One region of the Cupriavidus sp. FW305-27 genome, then DNA from elsewhere that is predicted to be linked to it. Evidence: predicted binding sites of a transcription regulator. Region 1 holds the regulator's gene; the other holds the start of a gene.
The links. The regulator FNR, encoded in region 1, switches genes on or off when oxygen is low (the NO sensors DNR and NnrR bind a similar motif). The targets are predictions, from matches to a motif close to TTGATNNNNATCAA.
Positions count from the first base shown of each region.

Region 2: a site for FNR is predicted at 4,332-4,345, ahead of paaA (1,2-phenylacetyl-CoA epoxidase subunit PaaA). Genes of this name have one in related genera too.

Region 1 covers NZ_JBYTAG010000027.1:39,749-47,204, reverse strand. The annotation lists gene ccoG (cytochrome c oxidase accessory protein CcoG) at 1-726, shown strand, start outside; gene AC3WRI_RS15070 (membrane protein) at 756-965, shown strand; gene AC3WRI_RS15065 (hypothetical protein) at 962-1,207, shown strand; gene fnr (fumarate/nitrate reduction transcriptional regulator Fnr) at 1,271-1,996, opposite strand; gene AC3WRI_RS15055 (sulfite exporter TauE/SafE family protein) at 2,075-2,833, shown strand; gene scpB (SMC-Scp complex subunit ScpB) at 3,402-4,256, shown strand; gene rluB (23S rRNA pseudouridine(2605) synthase RluB) at 4,262-6,151, shown strand; gene rimP (ribosome maturation factor RimP) at 6,453-6,941, shown strand; gene nusA (transcription termination factor NusA) at 6,938-7,456, shown strand, end outside.
Region 2 covers NZ_JBYTAG010000005.1:40,008-47,463, reverse strand. The annotation lists gene AC3WRI_RS03555 (acyl-CoA dehydrogenase family protein) at 229-1,395, shown strand; gene AC3WRI_RS03550 (Lrp/AsnC family transcriptional regulator) at 1,545-2,060, opposite strand; gene AC3WRI_RS03545 (1-aminocyclopropane-1-carboxylate deaminase) at 2,253-3,269, shown strand; gene paaX (phenylacetic acid degradation operon negative regulatory protein PaaX) at 3,312-4,250, opposite strand; gene paaA (1,2-phenylacetyl-CoA epoxidase subunit PaaA) at 4,382-5,368, shown strand; gene paaB (1,2-phenylacetyl-CoA epoxidase subunit PaaB) at 5,423-5,704, shown strand; gene paaC (1,2-phenylacetyl-CoA epoxidase subunit PaaC) at 5,715-6,470, shown strand; gene paaD (1,2-phenylacetyl-CoA epoxidase subunit PaaD) at 6,476-6,991, shown strand; gene paaE (1,2-phenylacetyl-CoA epoxidase subunit PaaE) at 7,011-7,456, shown strand, end outside.

The sequences.
Region 1 (7,456 bases):
GTGACCTACGACGTCGGCCGCGGCGAGCCGCGCGGAAGCCGGTCGCGCAAGACCGACCACCACAAGGCGGGGCTTGGCGACTGCGTCAACTGCAGCATCTGCGTGCAGGTGTGCCCGACGGGCATCGATATCCGCGACGGCCTGCAGTACGAGTGCATCGGCTGCGGCGCCTGCATCGACGCCTGCGACCAGGTCATGGACAAGATGGAATATCCGCGCGGCCTGATCCGGTACACCTCGGAAAACGCGATGCGCAAGGGCTTGTCCGCGGCGGCATCACGCAAGCGCCTGCTGCGCCCGCGCGTGGTCATTTATTCCGTGATCTGGGTGGCGTTGCTGGCCGGGTTCATGGCTTCGATCGCGCTGCGCACGCCGCTGAAGGTCGACATCATCCGCGACCGTGGTGCGCTCGGCCGTGAAGTGGAAGGCCGCTGGATCGAGAATGTCTATCGCCTGCAGCTGATCAACACCACCGAAGCGCCGATGCAGATCAGCGTGCGCGCCGACAGCGACGAACTGAAGAACCTGACCGTGGAATACGATAAGCAGGCCGAATCGCTGGCGCCGACGTCCAACCGGTTGCTGCCGATCCGGATCCGCGTGCCGATCGAGGCCGCGGCGCAGGGCACGCACAAGATCAACGTGACGGTGACGAGCGAAGGCACGGAGCAGGGGCATGCCGAAATCCGGCAATCCACCAGTTTCATCGTGCCGCGCGATTTGTGAAGCTAGGTCGTCAAGATGAAGGGGGCAAGATGAGTCAGCAAGGCAATCCGTGGTGGAAGGAGCCGTGGCCGTGGCTGTTGATGAGCGGCCCGCTGGTGGCGATGGTGGCGTGTGGCGTGACGATCTGGCTGGCATCCACGCATCCGGACATGCCGGTGCAGGGTGCAACGCGCCATGGCCTGGTGGTCGAGAAGGCCGACGCCGCGCCGCCCAAGGCTGCCGCTGTGAGGCAGCCATGAGGTTGCGCTGGCTGATGTGGGTACTCTGGCCGGCGTTCCTGATGGCCGGGTTCGCGACCGCGACGGTGTTTTCGGTGGTGGATCCCGGTGACCTGAACTTCTTCGGCCAGCCGATCGAAGCGTCCCGCGAATCGGTCTACACCGTTGGTTTCCTGATGGCCTGGGTGTTCTGCGCGTTGTCCAGCGGACTGACGCTCTACACCATGCCGACGCGGCTCAGCGATACCGACGAACTGGAATAAGCGGATCGGTGTGAGGTCTGCGCTGCCATGTCCGCATGCGGTACCTGGCAGCGCCTTGGCCGCTTAGCAGGAGCGGCTGTAGAGCTGCTTGATGCCGTCGATGTCCACGAGCTTGACGTGGCGCTGGCGAATCTGGATCAGGCCGGCTTCGGCAAAGCGGGAGAACAGGCGGCTGACGGTTTCGAGCTTCAGGCCCAGGTAGCTGCCGATCTCTTCGCGGCTCATGCGCATCACGAACTCGGACGCCGAATAGCCGCGTGCCGACAGGCGCTCAGAGAGGTTGATCAGGAAGGCGGCAAGCCGTTCCTCGGCGCGCATCGAGCCCAGCGTGACCAGCATCAGTTGGTCATGCGTGATTTCCTTGCCCATCAGGCGCAGGAACTGCTGCTGCAGCGACGGCAGGTCTGCCGACAGGGACTGCAACTCGCTCATGCGGACCACGCAGACTTCGGTGTCCTCCAGCGCGGCGGCATCGGAGGCATGCTGCATCTCGCCCAGCCCGTCGAGACCGACAATTTCGCCGGGCAGGTGGAAGCCGGTAATCTGCGAGCGGCCGTCTTCAGTGGTGACGTGGGTCTTGAGCGTGCCAAAGCGCACGGCATAGACCGCGGTGAGCGGATCGCCCATGCGATACAGGGTTTCACCCTTGTGCACACGGATGCGTTCCTGAACCAGCGTGTCCATCTTGGCGAGGTCTTGCTGCGACATGCCGACCGGAAGGCACAGCTGCCCCATCGCACAGGTGGAGCAGCGTGGTGACATCTCGGTAATGGGAATGGAGGTGAGCAATTGGAACCTGCTAGAAATGGCAGCGAGGGCGCGATAACGGCATTTTACCGTGCGATGTGATGTGGTAGGGAGTGAGAATTGACACTTGGCGTACTGATCAGCGTTTTTCTGCTGGCTTTGCTGGGCGGGGTCCACTGCGCCGCCATGTGCGGCGGCGTGGCGCTGGCCGTGGAGCAGCGTCACGGCGCGGCGGCGACGATCAGTCTGGTGCCCAGCCGTGCCGCCTGGCTCGGCGAGTTGCTGATAATGCACCTGGGCCGGATCTCGACCTATATGCTGCTTGGGGCCGCGCTAGGCGCGGTCGGTGCTTCGGCGTGGAAACAGGACTATCTGCCGGTGCAGCGCTGGCTGTTCGGCGCGGGCAGCGTCATGCTGCTGTGGTCGGGCTGGCGGTTGCTGCGCGGCAACACGTTTACCGTCGACTGGCTGGAGCGGCTGGCGTCGCGTGCCAGCGCAGCGGTGGCGCGCCGGCTGGGTGGCGTGGCACGCGGCATGCCGTCCTTTGTGCGCGCACGCGGCGGCCTGGCGCGGCGATACGGCGTGGGCCTGGCGTGGGGGCTGGTGCCGTGCGGCATGGTCTATGGGGCGCTCACGCTCGCGCTGCTGGCGGGCAATGCGGCGTCCGGCGCACTCGTGATGGGCGTGTTCGGGCTCGGCACACTGCCTAACCTGCTGGTGCTCTCCGGCCTGTCAGGCTATTTGCGTACGCTGTCGCGACGTCCCGGCGTGCGCCTGGGGGCCGGCCTGGCGGTAATGGCGTTCGGCGGCCTTGGCATTGCGCGAGCGGTGCTGTTGCCACATTCGCTGGCCGAGCATGGATTCTGCCTGGTGTTCTGAGGCGCCGGCGCTGCGCCGGCAACGGATGATGGTTGCAGGCGGGGGCGGGAATGCCATACAATCGCCAACATTGCGGTATCGCGCGGTGTCTTGTGAGCCGCGGTAAGCAGCGGGCGAGCAGCGCCAGGCGGCCTTCATACCAGAAGGTGAGTTCAGGGCAGGGGAAGCGGAAGGTTTTCGATGCCCGTCCCGTCCCCACAGTCCATCCGGTTCAAAAGATCTGGTTCAAAAGTCCGGCTGGCACTGCGGTGTTGGCGATGCCGGCCTTGCTCCCGATACCCGTTTTTCTTGCGTCCGAGGCCTTCAGTTCGCTGACAGCGACGTCCGGTATGTGCGGACGCGCTACGCAAGAGGTTCGCTGGCTGGCCCATAACGGCATGCGAACGATCTCCTGCCGGAACGCCCGGCAACTCGATGCAAAGATAGGGAAGTGCACGGCTTGGATGCAGCAGGTATCCGGCTAGCTGCGCAATGAGATGGCGGTGGCTTTCGCACCGCTGTATCCAAAATCTCCGGTGCCCCGGATCCGTCCGGGAGCAGGTGCAAAGACAGGCTGCACACCATCAACATGAATACCCAAGAGGCGAAGATCGTCCTCGAGACGGCGCTGATCTGCGCGCAGGAACCGTTGCGCGTCAATGATCTGCGGCGGCTGTTTGACGACGACGTCGGCGCAGACACCATCCGCGTGCTGCTTGATGAACTGCGGCAGGACTGGCGGCCGCGCGGCGTGGAACTGGTGGCCCTGGCCAGCGGCTGGCGCTTCCAGAGCCGGCCGGAAATGCGTGAATACCTGGATCGGCTGAATCCAGAAAAGCCGCCAAAATATTCGCGCGCGGTGATGGAAACACTGGCGATCATTGCCTACCGGCAGCCGGTGACCCGCGGCGATATCGAGGAAATCCGCGGCGTGACGGTCAGCACGGAAGTCATCAAGAAGCTTGAGGACCGCAGCTGGATCGAGGTGATCGGACACCGCGACGTGCCGGGCAGGCCGGCGCTGTATGCGACCACCAAGGCGTTCCTGGACGATCTTGGCCTGCGTACGCTGGATGAGCTGCCGCCGCTGGAAGATGCCCAGGCGCAGGCGCAGGCAACCCTGCTGGAACAGCAGGCCATCAATTTTGAAGACCTGGCTGCAAACAAGGCGGCCAGCGCCGACGAAGAGGCTTTTGCCAACCCCGCCGCGCATGCGGCGGATGTGGCTGAAGCATCCGTCGCAAACGAAGCCGAGACGACCGGCCCGGTCGACCAAGGCGCCAATGGCTTTGACGCGCAACCGCTGCAAGCTGCAGCCGACGATGCCGCCGAGGCCGCTTCCACCGAACCAGCCGCACCCAATCCGGACGGGGCGCGGGGCGATTTGCCGGACAACGGCACCCCGCCGCACCCGAGCGAGCACGACGAGCGCGTGCCGAACTGAACAACATGCAACATCCGATAGTGAATATCTTGTCTGATTCCGTTGAGCAAGACACCCGCAATGCGGGCGCACCCGCCGACACCGGCGCCGCAGAACCCGGATCGGGCAGCGAAGCCGCGCCCCGCCGCAAGGGGCTGCGCCGCGGGCTGAGGAACCTGGTCGCATCGCGCCGCCAGGCACAGGACCGCGGCGAGGGCGCCGAAGGCGCCGGCGGCCAGGCCGATGCCGGTGAAGCGGGCGCCGCACAGGCGGCGGGCGGTGCGCGCGGTGGCCAGCGTGGCCGCGGCAAGCGCAAGACGGGGCAGGGCGAGGGTGGCCAGGGTAGCCAAGGCGGCCAGGGCACCAGCAAGGCAGAAAAGGTCGACCGTGCGGCCAGGGCCGAAGGCACCGACAAGCCTGAGCAGCCCGGCCGCAAGCGCAAGCCGGTCCAGCGCTCAGGCAAGGCGGCAGCGCCGGGCGAGGCGCAGGGTGCCGGTGCGCGGCAGCAGGGCCGCCGCAAGGATGGCGGCAAGCCGCAGGCGCCCCGCAAGGGCCAGGGCGGCGGGGACAAGACCACGGCGAGCAGCGAAGACCTGTTCCGCTTCGTGATCTCTGAGCAGTACGACAACGAAGACACCGTCATTCCGCGCACCAAGGCCAAGCCGGTGCGCGAGCTGTCGGCCGACGACGACGCGCCCAAGCTGCACAAGGTGCTGGCCGAGGGCGGGCTGGGCTCGCGCCGCGAGATGGAAGAACTGATCCTGCAGGGCCGCGTTTCGGTCAACGGCCTGCCGGCCCATATCGGCCAGCGCATCCTGCCGGCGGACCAGGTCCGCGTGAACGGCAAGCTGATCCACCGCAAGGTGTCGACCAAGCCGCCGCGCGTGCTGCTGTACCACAAGCCCGCCGGCGAGATCGTCAGCCAGTCCGATCCGGAAGGCCGTCCGACTGTGTTCGACAGCCTGCCGCGCATCAAGACCGGCAAGTGGGTCGCGGTGGGCCGCCTGGACTTCAATACTGAAGGCCTGCTGATCTTCACCACCTCTGGTGATATTGCCAACCGTTTCATGCATCCGCGCTATGGCGTGGAGCGCGAGTACGCGGTGCGCACGCTGGGCGAGCTGGCCGAGGCCGACCGCCAGCGCCTGCTGCATGGCATCAAGCTCGATGACGGCGAGGCCAACTTCCTGCGCATTGCCGACGGCGGCGGTGAAGGCGTCAACCAGTGGTACCACGTGGCCCTGACCGAAGGCCGCAACCGTGAAGTGCGCCGCATGTTCGAGGCGGTCGGGCTGACCGTGTCGCGCCTGATCCGCACCCGCTACGGCCAGTTCCTGCTGCCGCGTGGCCTCAAGCGCGGCCGCTGGCAGGAAGTCGAGCCCAATGACGTCAAGGCGCTGATGGCCGGTGTCGGCCTGAAGGTGCCCGGCAAGGGCGAGCAGGCTCCCAAGGGCGCCACCAAGGTAGGCGGGCGCAAGCAGCGCACCGAAGCCGCGATTGCCGGCATGCCGATGCCCACGGGCATGGACGGCCTGCCGCGCTTCGACCAGGGCGGCGCCCGGGGCGGTAGCGGCGGCCGCAGCAGCCAGCCGGATCCGATGAAGACCTCGATGGGCTATATCACCCACGGGCCCACCTTGCTGACCTCGCACGCGGCCAGCCTGGGCGGCGGGCGCGGCACTGGCGCACGCCAGGGACGTGGTGGCGCCGGCATGGGCGGCATGGGTGGCATGCGCGGTCAGGGTGGTCAGGGCGGCCTGGGTGGCCAGGGTCAGGGCAAGCCGCGTCGCGGCGGCGGCGAAGCCAACGGCAATGTGATGCCGAAGGCGTCGAAGCCGGGCGGCAACCGTTCCCCGCGCGGCGGTAGTGGCGGTGGCGGCGGCAACCGTGGTGGCAACCGCGGCGGCAACCGATAAGCGCTGAATCCGGCGCATGGCGGGTTGAACGCCCGCCGGCGCCGGATTCAGTGCACGGAAATGTCTGGCTTTTGCCTTTTCGACATAATCCGCGTATAATTCAAGTCTATTCAAAAAGCCATCCTCGTCGAGGATGGGCGAATGATGGGCATTGCGCCCATTTTTTTTTGGTTCGCCCGTTTTTCGGTTCTCTCCGCTGGGGCGGGGGGATGGCGGACAGGCAGGGCTGCAGCAGGGTCGTCCCGGACGGCACCGGCGGGTTTGCCTGCCACGGTGTTGATGGCCATTACTCGGGATAACAGTGCATCTGGCAGATTTGATCGAAACCACCCTAAGCGGCATGGGATATGAGCTGGTCGAGCTCGAGCGTGCCCCGGCCGGATTGCTGCGTGTCTATATCGATCAGCCTGAAACCGGCATTGCCATCGAGGATTGTGAAAAGGTGAGCCGCCAGCTCACCCACGTGTTCACGGTCGAGAACGTCGACTATGAACGCCTCGAGGTCTCGTCGCCCGGACTGGACCGGCCGCTGAAGAAGCTGGCCGACTACGTCCGCTTTGCCGGCGAGGAGGCGCGCGTGACGCTGCGCCTGCCCGTCAACGGACAGAAGAACTTCACAGGCATCCTGCGCGAGCCCACCGGCGCGGCGGGCGAGGAGAAGATTGGCCTGGAGTTCGAAGGCAAAGATGGCCCGGCGCTGCTGGAATTTGCCGTATCCGATGTCGACAAGGCACGCCTGGTGCCGGTGATCGACTTCAAAGGAAATCAAAGAAAAGGGAACAAGCAATGAGCCGCGAAGTTCTGTTGCTCGTCGATGCGCTTGCGCGTGAGAAGAACGTCGACAAGGATGTGGTATTCGGTGCCCTGGAGGCGGCGCTCGCCTCGGCCACCAAGAAGCGTTTCGAGGAAGACGTGGATATCCGTGTCGCGATCGATCGCGAGTCGGGCGAGCATGAAACCTTCCGCCGCTGGCTGGTCGTTCCCGACGAGCTGGGCCTGCAAGAGCCGGACAAGCAGATCCTGCTGTTCGAAGCCCGCGATGAAAACCCCAGCATCGAGCTGGGTGACTTTATCGAGCAGCAGATCGAGTCGGTCGAGTTCGGCCGCATCGGTGCGCAGGCTGCCAAGCAGGTGATCCTGCAGCGCATCCGCGACGCCGAGCGCGAGCAGATCCTGAACGACTACCTGGATCGCGGCGAGAAGATCATGACCGGCACGGTCAAGCGCGCCGACAAGAAGGGCCTGATCGTCGAGTCCGGCCGCGTGGAAGCGCTGCTGGCCCGCGACCAGATCATCCCCAAGGAA
Region 2 (7,456 bases), on a different contig from region 1:
ATGCGCCGGATAGCCCGGAGCATGTTCCCAAAGCGTGGTTTGCGCTATTTGACAATGCCAATGGCGGACTTTGGCGAAAGCGAAAGGCCTTAACCGTCGCCAGGACTTAACCCCGGTGGAAGGCGCGCTTTCGGAAAGGCTGATTGTCCAACCGGCCGAACGCCGCGACTATTGCGGTTATCACAAGGAGGCGGCCGTCCGCCAGAGACCGAACGCAAGCCAAGCGCCATGATCGAACAGACCCAATCGAACAACTTCCAAGAAATCCGCGACGCCATCCGCGCGCTTTGCGCGGAGTTTCCCGATGAGTACTTCCGCAAGGTGGACGAGCAGCGCGCCTATCCCGAGGCCTTTGTCAATGCGCTGACCGCGGCGGGCTGGCTGGCGGCGCTGATTCCGCAGGAGTACGGTGGTTCCGGCCTGGGTCTGACCGAAGCCTCGGTCATCATGGAAGAGATCAACCGCTGCGGCGGCAACTCCGGCGCCTGCCACGGCCAGATGTACAACATGGGCACGTTGCTGCGGCACGGCTCCAGGGCACAGAAGGACAAGTACCTGCCGAAGATTGCCTCGGGGGAATGGCGCCTGCAGTCCATGGGCGTGACCGAGCCCACCACCGGCACTGACACCACCAAGATCAAGACCTCGGCGGTCAAGAAGGACGGACGCTACGTCGTCAACGGCCAGAAGGTCTGGATCAGCCGCGTCCAGCACAGCGACTTCATGATCCTGCTGGCGCGCACCACGCCGCTGGCCGACGTGAAGAAGAAGAGCGAGGGGATGTCCATCTTCATGGTGGACCTGCACGAGGCGCAGAAGAAGGGCCTGACCGTGCGCCCCATCCCCAACATGGTCAACCACGAGACCAATGAACTGTTTTTCGAGGACCTGGAAATCCCCGAGGAAAACCTGATCGGTGAAGAGGGCAAGGGATTCAAGTACATCCTCGATGGCCTGAACGCCGAGCGCACGCTGATCGCGGCCGAGTGCATCGGCGACGGCTATTGGTTCATCGACCGCGTGACCAAGTACGTCAGGGAACGCGAGGTCTTCGGCCGCCCCATCGGCCAGAACCAGGGCGTGCAGTTCCCGATCGCCGAGTCCTTTATCGAACTGGAAGCGGCGAACCTGATGCGCTGGAAAGCCTGTGAGCTGTTTGACAAGCACGAGCCCATGGGGGCCCAGGCCAACATGGCCAAGTACCTGGCCGCCAAGGCGAGCTGGGAAGCCGGCAACGCCTGCCTGCAGTTCCACGGTGGTTTCGGCTTTGCCTGCGAATACGACGTGGAGCGCAAGTTCCGGGAAACGCGGCTGTACCAGGTGGCACCGATCTCCACCAACCTGATCTACTCTTTCGTCGCCGAACACGTCCTGGGCCTGCCGCGCTCATTCTGAGCGATGGACGGCGCGCCAGCCCCAACAATCAAGGGGCTGGCCAGATGGAACCCCGGCAGCAACGGCGCCGGGGTTCCTGCTTCGCCCAGGCCCCGAATTCCCCTCCCTGTCTCCTCTCTTCGCCCGCGCAGCCGGATCCAGCCCGATCCTCAAATCGGAAACTGCGTCGTCGACAGCACCTGCTTGAGCACCATGAACGAGCGAATCTGCCGCACGCCCGGCAGGTAGAGCAACTGCTCCGCGTGGAGGCGGTTGAAGCTCTCGCTGTCCTTGGTCCTGAGCATCATGATGTAGTCGAACTCGCCGGTGACTTCATGGCATTCCATACAGCCTGATACCTTCTGCGCCGCTTTCTCAAAGGCGGCGAAGGACTCGGGCGTGGACCGGTCCAGCACGACCCCGATGATGACCAGCATCCCCGCGTCCAGGGGAGCCGGGTTCAGCAGCGCCACGACGCCGCGGATCAGGCCATCCGCTTTCAGGCGTTCCACGCGGCGCAGGCATGCGGGCGGGCTGAGGCTGACCTTGCCCGCCAGGGCCAGGTTGGAGATGGACGCATCGCGCTGCAAGGCGCGCAGGATGGCCTTGTCCGTGCGATCCAGCACCGGCGCGGGCTGTGCGGAGGTCTCGGATTTCGAACGAAATTTTATTCTGCTTGTTGCCATTTCTACGAAATAAAGAGAATTTCTGGGTGCTTGCTGTCTATTTATCGTGCAAGAAGTCGCAGATCTTTGCAAGCACCTTTCGCCCCAGCCTTCTTATGATGATTCCAGATGCGGCGTCGCGCAGCGTCCGTGCGAATGCCGGGCTTTGCGGCTGCAAGGCGCCCGCATGCCAACCGCAACCTGGAGCCAGTCATGAACCTGAAGCAATTTCCGCGTCATTCCCTGACCTTCGGCCCGACGCCGATCCATCCGCTATCGCGGCTGAGCGAAAGCCTGGGTGGCAAGGTCGAGCTCTATGCCAAGCGCGACGACTGCAACAGCGGGCTCGCCTTTGGCGGCAACAAGACGCGCAAGCTCGAATACGTCATTCCAGACGTGCTGGCGCAGGGCGCCGATACGCTGGTCTCGATCGGCGGGATCCAGTCGAACCACACGCGCCAGGTTGCCGCCATCGCGGCCCACCTGGGGCTGAAGTGCGTGCTGGTGCAGGAGAACTGGGTCAACTACTCCGACGCGGTTTATGACCGCGTGGGCAACATCCAGATGTCGCGCATCATGGGGGCCGACGTGCGCCTGGTCAGCGAAGGCTTCGACATCGGTATTCGCCCCAGCTGGGAAGAAGCCATGGAGAGCGTGCGCAAGGCGGGCGGCAAGCCCTACCCGATTCCGGCAGGCTGCTCGGAGCATCCGCTCGGCGGTCTCGGCTACGTAGGCTTCGCCGAGGAAGTGCGGGAGCAGGAAGCCGGACTCGGCTTCAGGTTCGACTACATCGTGGTCTGCTCGGTCACCGGCAGCACGCAGGCGGGCATGGTGGTCGGATTCGCTGCCGACGGCCGCGCGGACCGGGTCATCGGCATCGATGCATCGGCCAAGCCGGAACCGACGCGCGCGCAGATCCTGCGCATCGCCCGCCATACCGCGGAGCTGGTCGGCCTCGGCCGCGACATCACTGAAGCGGACGTGGTGCTGGACACCCGCTATGGCGGACCCGAATACGGCCTGCCTTCGGCCGGCACCCTGGAAGCCATCCGCCTCAGCGCCAGGCTGGAGGGCATGATGACGGACCCGGTCTATGAGGGCAAGTCCATGCAGGGCATGATCGACATGGTCCGTCGCGGCGAGTTTCCGCAAGGATCGAAAGTCCTCTTTGCACACCTGGGCGGGGTACCGGCATTGAACGCCTACAGCTTCCTGTTCAAGGACGGGTGATTCCATGCGCAGGTGCGCAGCCGGGATTCCCCGGATGCCCGGTTAATCGTTGCCCGCCTGCGCGCCCGCCCCAAAGCGCAGGCGCAGGCTCCGGTTGGCATCGTGCAGCGAACCGTCCGCCGCTTCCACCACGCGGTGCAGGTAGTCTTCGCTGGCGTCTAGCAGCGCCCCGTACAGGGTGTGGCACAAGCCGCGCGCGGTGCGGCCGGGCCAGTCTTGCGGCAGCATCGCTTCGGGCAGGTTGGGGTCGCGCAGCAGCACACGCCGGTATTCGTGCACCAGGAGCGTCCGCACGAAGAAAGCATCGGCCGGAGCAAGCCCGGCGGCCTCTTCGGCCAGCGGCGCAAAGCGGCGCAGCAGTGCCTGCCAGGCAGCGGCCACGTCGCCGAGCTTGAAGGTCTGGTGCATCAGCGCCTGCAGTGGCCGGATGGAAAACGCCTCGAGGCTGCTCGCTTCCATCACCGCCACATCGTCCTGCGCGCGTGCGGCCTGGAGGATTTCGCGCAGCGAGGCGAGGTCCGCTTGGGGGTGGGCCATCACCCCCGGCGCGATGGCGCCGAAGCCCTCCCACAGCAATTCCCGCTTCAGCTTCTGCCGGACCGTGGCGCGTACGTCACCGCGCACCATCACCAGGGTCCAGCGGCCGTCCCATTCGGATGCCTCACCCGCATAGATGCGCTTGCCGGCGTGCAGTACACGCTGCAAACCGGCGTCTGACAGCCCGTAGTAGCTGCGCCGCCCCATCCTGGTCGCGGCCAGCCAGTCGTCGGCGGTAAGGCGGAAGGTGGCGGTGCGCACCAGCCGGTCATTGATGCCGAACGGCGCCGCCAGCCGGATCAGGCTGCCCAGCCAGATGGCCTGCGGCCGCGGCGCCACCACATCGCCGAACAAGGTCACCAGCATGGAATTGGCGCCCAGCTTCAGCCCGCGTGCCAGCCGCGCCACGCGGGGAGAAACCGGATCTGTGCCTGGCGTCGCCATCGGCCCGCTCCCTGAAGTGATACACAAATGCAGATTGATTGAATCAAATTGTATCACTACCATCCGTTGCAACTGACGATGTTGATGCAGGTCAAGACCCCGATTCAGAGCAACCAAGAGCGGAGCAAAGGATGTACGCACAGCTGGTGGAGACAGGAGCGACGAGGCTTCGCGCCATGGAAGAAATGGAGCCGCAGGAGCGCGAGTTCCAGGCGCGCGTCGATGCCGGGATCAAGATCGAGGCCAAGGACTGGATGCCGGAGGCCTATCGCAAGACCCTGGTCCGCCAGATCTCGCAGCATGCCCATTCCGAGATTGTGGGCCAGCTGCCGGAAGGCAACTGGGTCACCCGCGCGCCGACGCTGGAGCGCAAGGCAGTCTTGCTGGCCAAGATCCAGGATGAGGCCGGCCATGGCCTGTATCTCTACAGCGCGGCCGAGACCCTGGGCGTGTCGCGCGACCAGATGCTGGGCGACCTGCACACCGGCAAGGCCAAGTATTCCAGCATCTTCAACTACCCGACGCTGAGTTGGGCCGACATCGGCATGATCGGCTGGCTGGTCGACGGCTCGGCCATCATCAACCAGGTGCCGCTGTGCCGCTGCTCGTTCGGGCCCTATGCGCGCGCCATGGTGCGCGTGTGCAAGGAAGAGTCGTTCCACCAGCGCCAGGGCTACGACATCCTGCTGTCGCTGTGCAACGGCACCCCCGAGCAGAAGCAGATGGCGCAGGACGCGCTCAATCGCTGGTGGTGGCCGGCGCTGATGATGTTCGGCCCGTCCGACGGCGATTCGCCCAACAGCGCGCAATCCATGCAATGGCGCATCAAGCTGTTCTCCAATGACGAGCTGCGCCAGAAGATGGTCGACCAGACCGTGCCGCAGGCCGAGTACCTGGGCCTGGCCATTCCGGATCCCGAACTGAAGTGGAACGAGGAGCGCGGCCACTATGACTTCGGCGAGATCGACTGGTCCGAGTTCTACAACGTCATCCAGGGCAACGGCCCCTGCAACCGCGAGCGCCTGCGCACCCGCGTCAAGGCCTGGGAAGAGGGCGCGTGGTTCCGCGATGCCCTGGTGACCCACGCCGACAAGCAGGCCCAGCGCGCCGCCGCGTGACCCCGCGGCGCCCGGCGCCGCCATCCATCCAACGCAATGACACAGGAGGTTGCCATGAAAGAGTGGCCGCTTTGGGAGATCTTTATCCGCAGCCAGCACGGCCTGGCCCACAAGCACGTGGGCAGCCTGCACGCGCCCGACGGCGAAATGGCGATCAACAACGCGCGTGACGTCTATACGCGCCGCAACGAGGGCGTCAGCGTCTGGGTGGTGAAGGCCGGCGACGTGGTCGCCAGCAGCCCCGGCGACAAGGGCCCGCTGTTCGAGCCGGCCAACAGCAAGGTCTACCGCCACCCGACGTTCTTCCCGATGCCGGAAGCCGTCAAGCACATCTGATACGGCCCGCATGATGGACAACCACAAGCTCGAATACCTGCTGCGCCTCGGCGACGCCACGCTGGTCCTTGGCCAGCGCTTGTCGGAATGGTGCGGCCGCGGCCCGGCGCTGGAAGAGGACATCGCGCTGACCAATGTCGCGCTCGACCTGATCGGCCAGACCCGGCTGTGGCTGGGCTACGCCGCGGAAGTGGAGGGCGCCGGCCGCAGCGCCGACCAGCTGGCCTACCTGCGCGACGCGCACCAGTTCCGCAACCCGCTGCTGGTGGAGCAGCCCAACGGCAGCTATGCCGATACGCTGGCGCGGCAGTTCCTGTTCGACACCTGGCACTACTTCCTGCTCGACGGGCTGCAGCGCTCGACCGATGCCCGCATCGCCGAGATCGCCGCCAAGTCGCTCAAGGAAGTGACCTACCACGTGCGCCGCAGCGCCGACCTGGTGGTGCGCCTGGGCGACGGCAGCGAAGAGAGCCACCGCCGCATGCAGGATGCCTTCAACGACCTGTGGATGTTCAGCGATGAGCTGTTCGAGTCCGACGCGGGCGACGCCGCGCTGGTGCAGGCCGGCCTGGTGCCGGATCCCGCATCACTGGCCGAACCGTGGCAGCGCCACGTGGCCGCGGTGCTGGAAGAAGCCACGCTGCAGCTGCCTGCGGGCACGTGGTCGCAGAGCGGCGGCCGCCACGGCCGCCATACCGAACACCTCGGCTACCTGCTGGCCGAAATGCAGTTCCTGCAGCGCGCCTATCCGGGCGCCAGCTGGTGAACGCCATGACTGCGCAAGCGATCGCACGCCCGGCGCTCGGGCAGGTCTGGACCTGGCTCGATACGGTGCCCGATCCCGAGATCCCGGTGATCTCGGTGGTGGATCTCGGCATTGTGCGCGACGTGGCATGGGAGGACGACGCCTGCGTCGTCACCATCACCCCGACGTACTCCGGCTGCCCGGCCATGACCGTGATCCGGGAGGAGATCGAGCGCACGCTGGCTGCGCAGGGCATTGCCAGCGTGCGCGTGCGCACGCAGCTGGCGCCGGCCTGGACCACCGACTGGATGACGCCGCGCGGCAAGGCCAGCCTGGGCGGCTACGGCATTGCGCCGCCGGCCCAGCAGGTGATCGACATCAGCGGCATCAGCCGCAAGGCGGCGCCGGCGCTGGTGGTGGCGTGCCCGCACTGCGGCTCGCAGCACACGCGGCTGGTGAGCCAGTTCGGCTCGACCGCCTGCAAGGCCCTGTACCGCTGCGGCGACTGCAAGGAACCGTTCGATTACTTCAAGGCGCACTGAGCCTGACCGGGGTAGTGAGATGAGCAAATTCCATGAACTGACCGTGGCCTCGGTCACCCGCGAAACCCGCGATGCCGTGGCCGTGACCTTTGCCGTGCCGGATGAACTGGCCGACACCTACCGCTACATCCAGGGCCAGCACCTGACGCTGCGCACCGGCATCGGCGGCGAGGACGTGCGCCGCTCGTACTCGATCTGCTCGGCGGTGCAGGACGCGCAGCTGCGCGTCGCGATCAAGCGCGTCGACGGCGGCCTGTTCTCCAACTGGGCCAACGAACAACTGCAGCCCGGCATGAAGCTGGAAGTGATGCCGCCATCCGGCCACTTCCACGTGCCGCTGTCTGCCACGCAGGCGAGGCACTACGTGGCCTTCGCCGCCGGCAGCGGCATCACGCCGATGCTGTCGATCATCAAGACTACGCTGGAGGCCGAGCCCCAGAGCCGCTTCACGCTGTTCTACGGCAA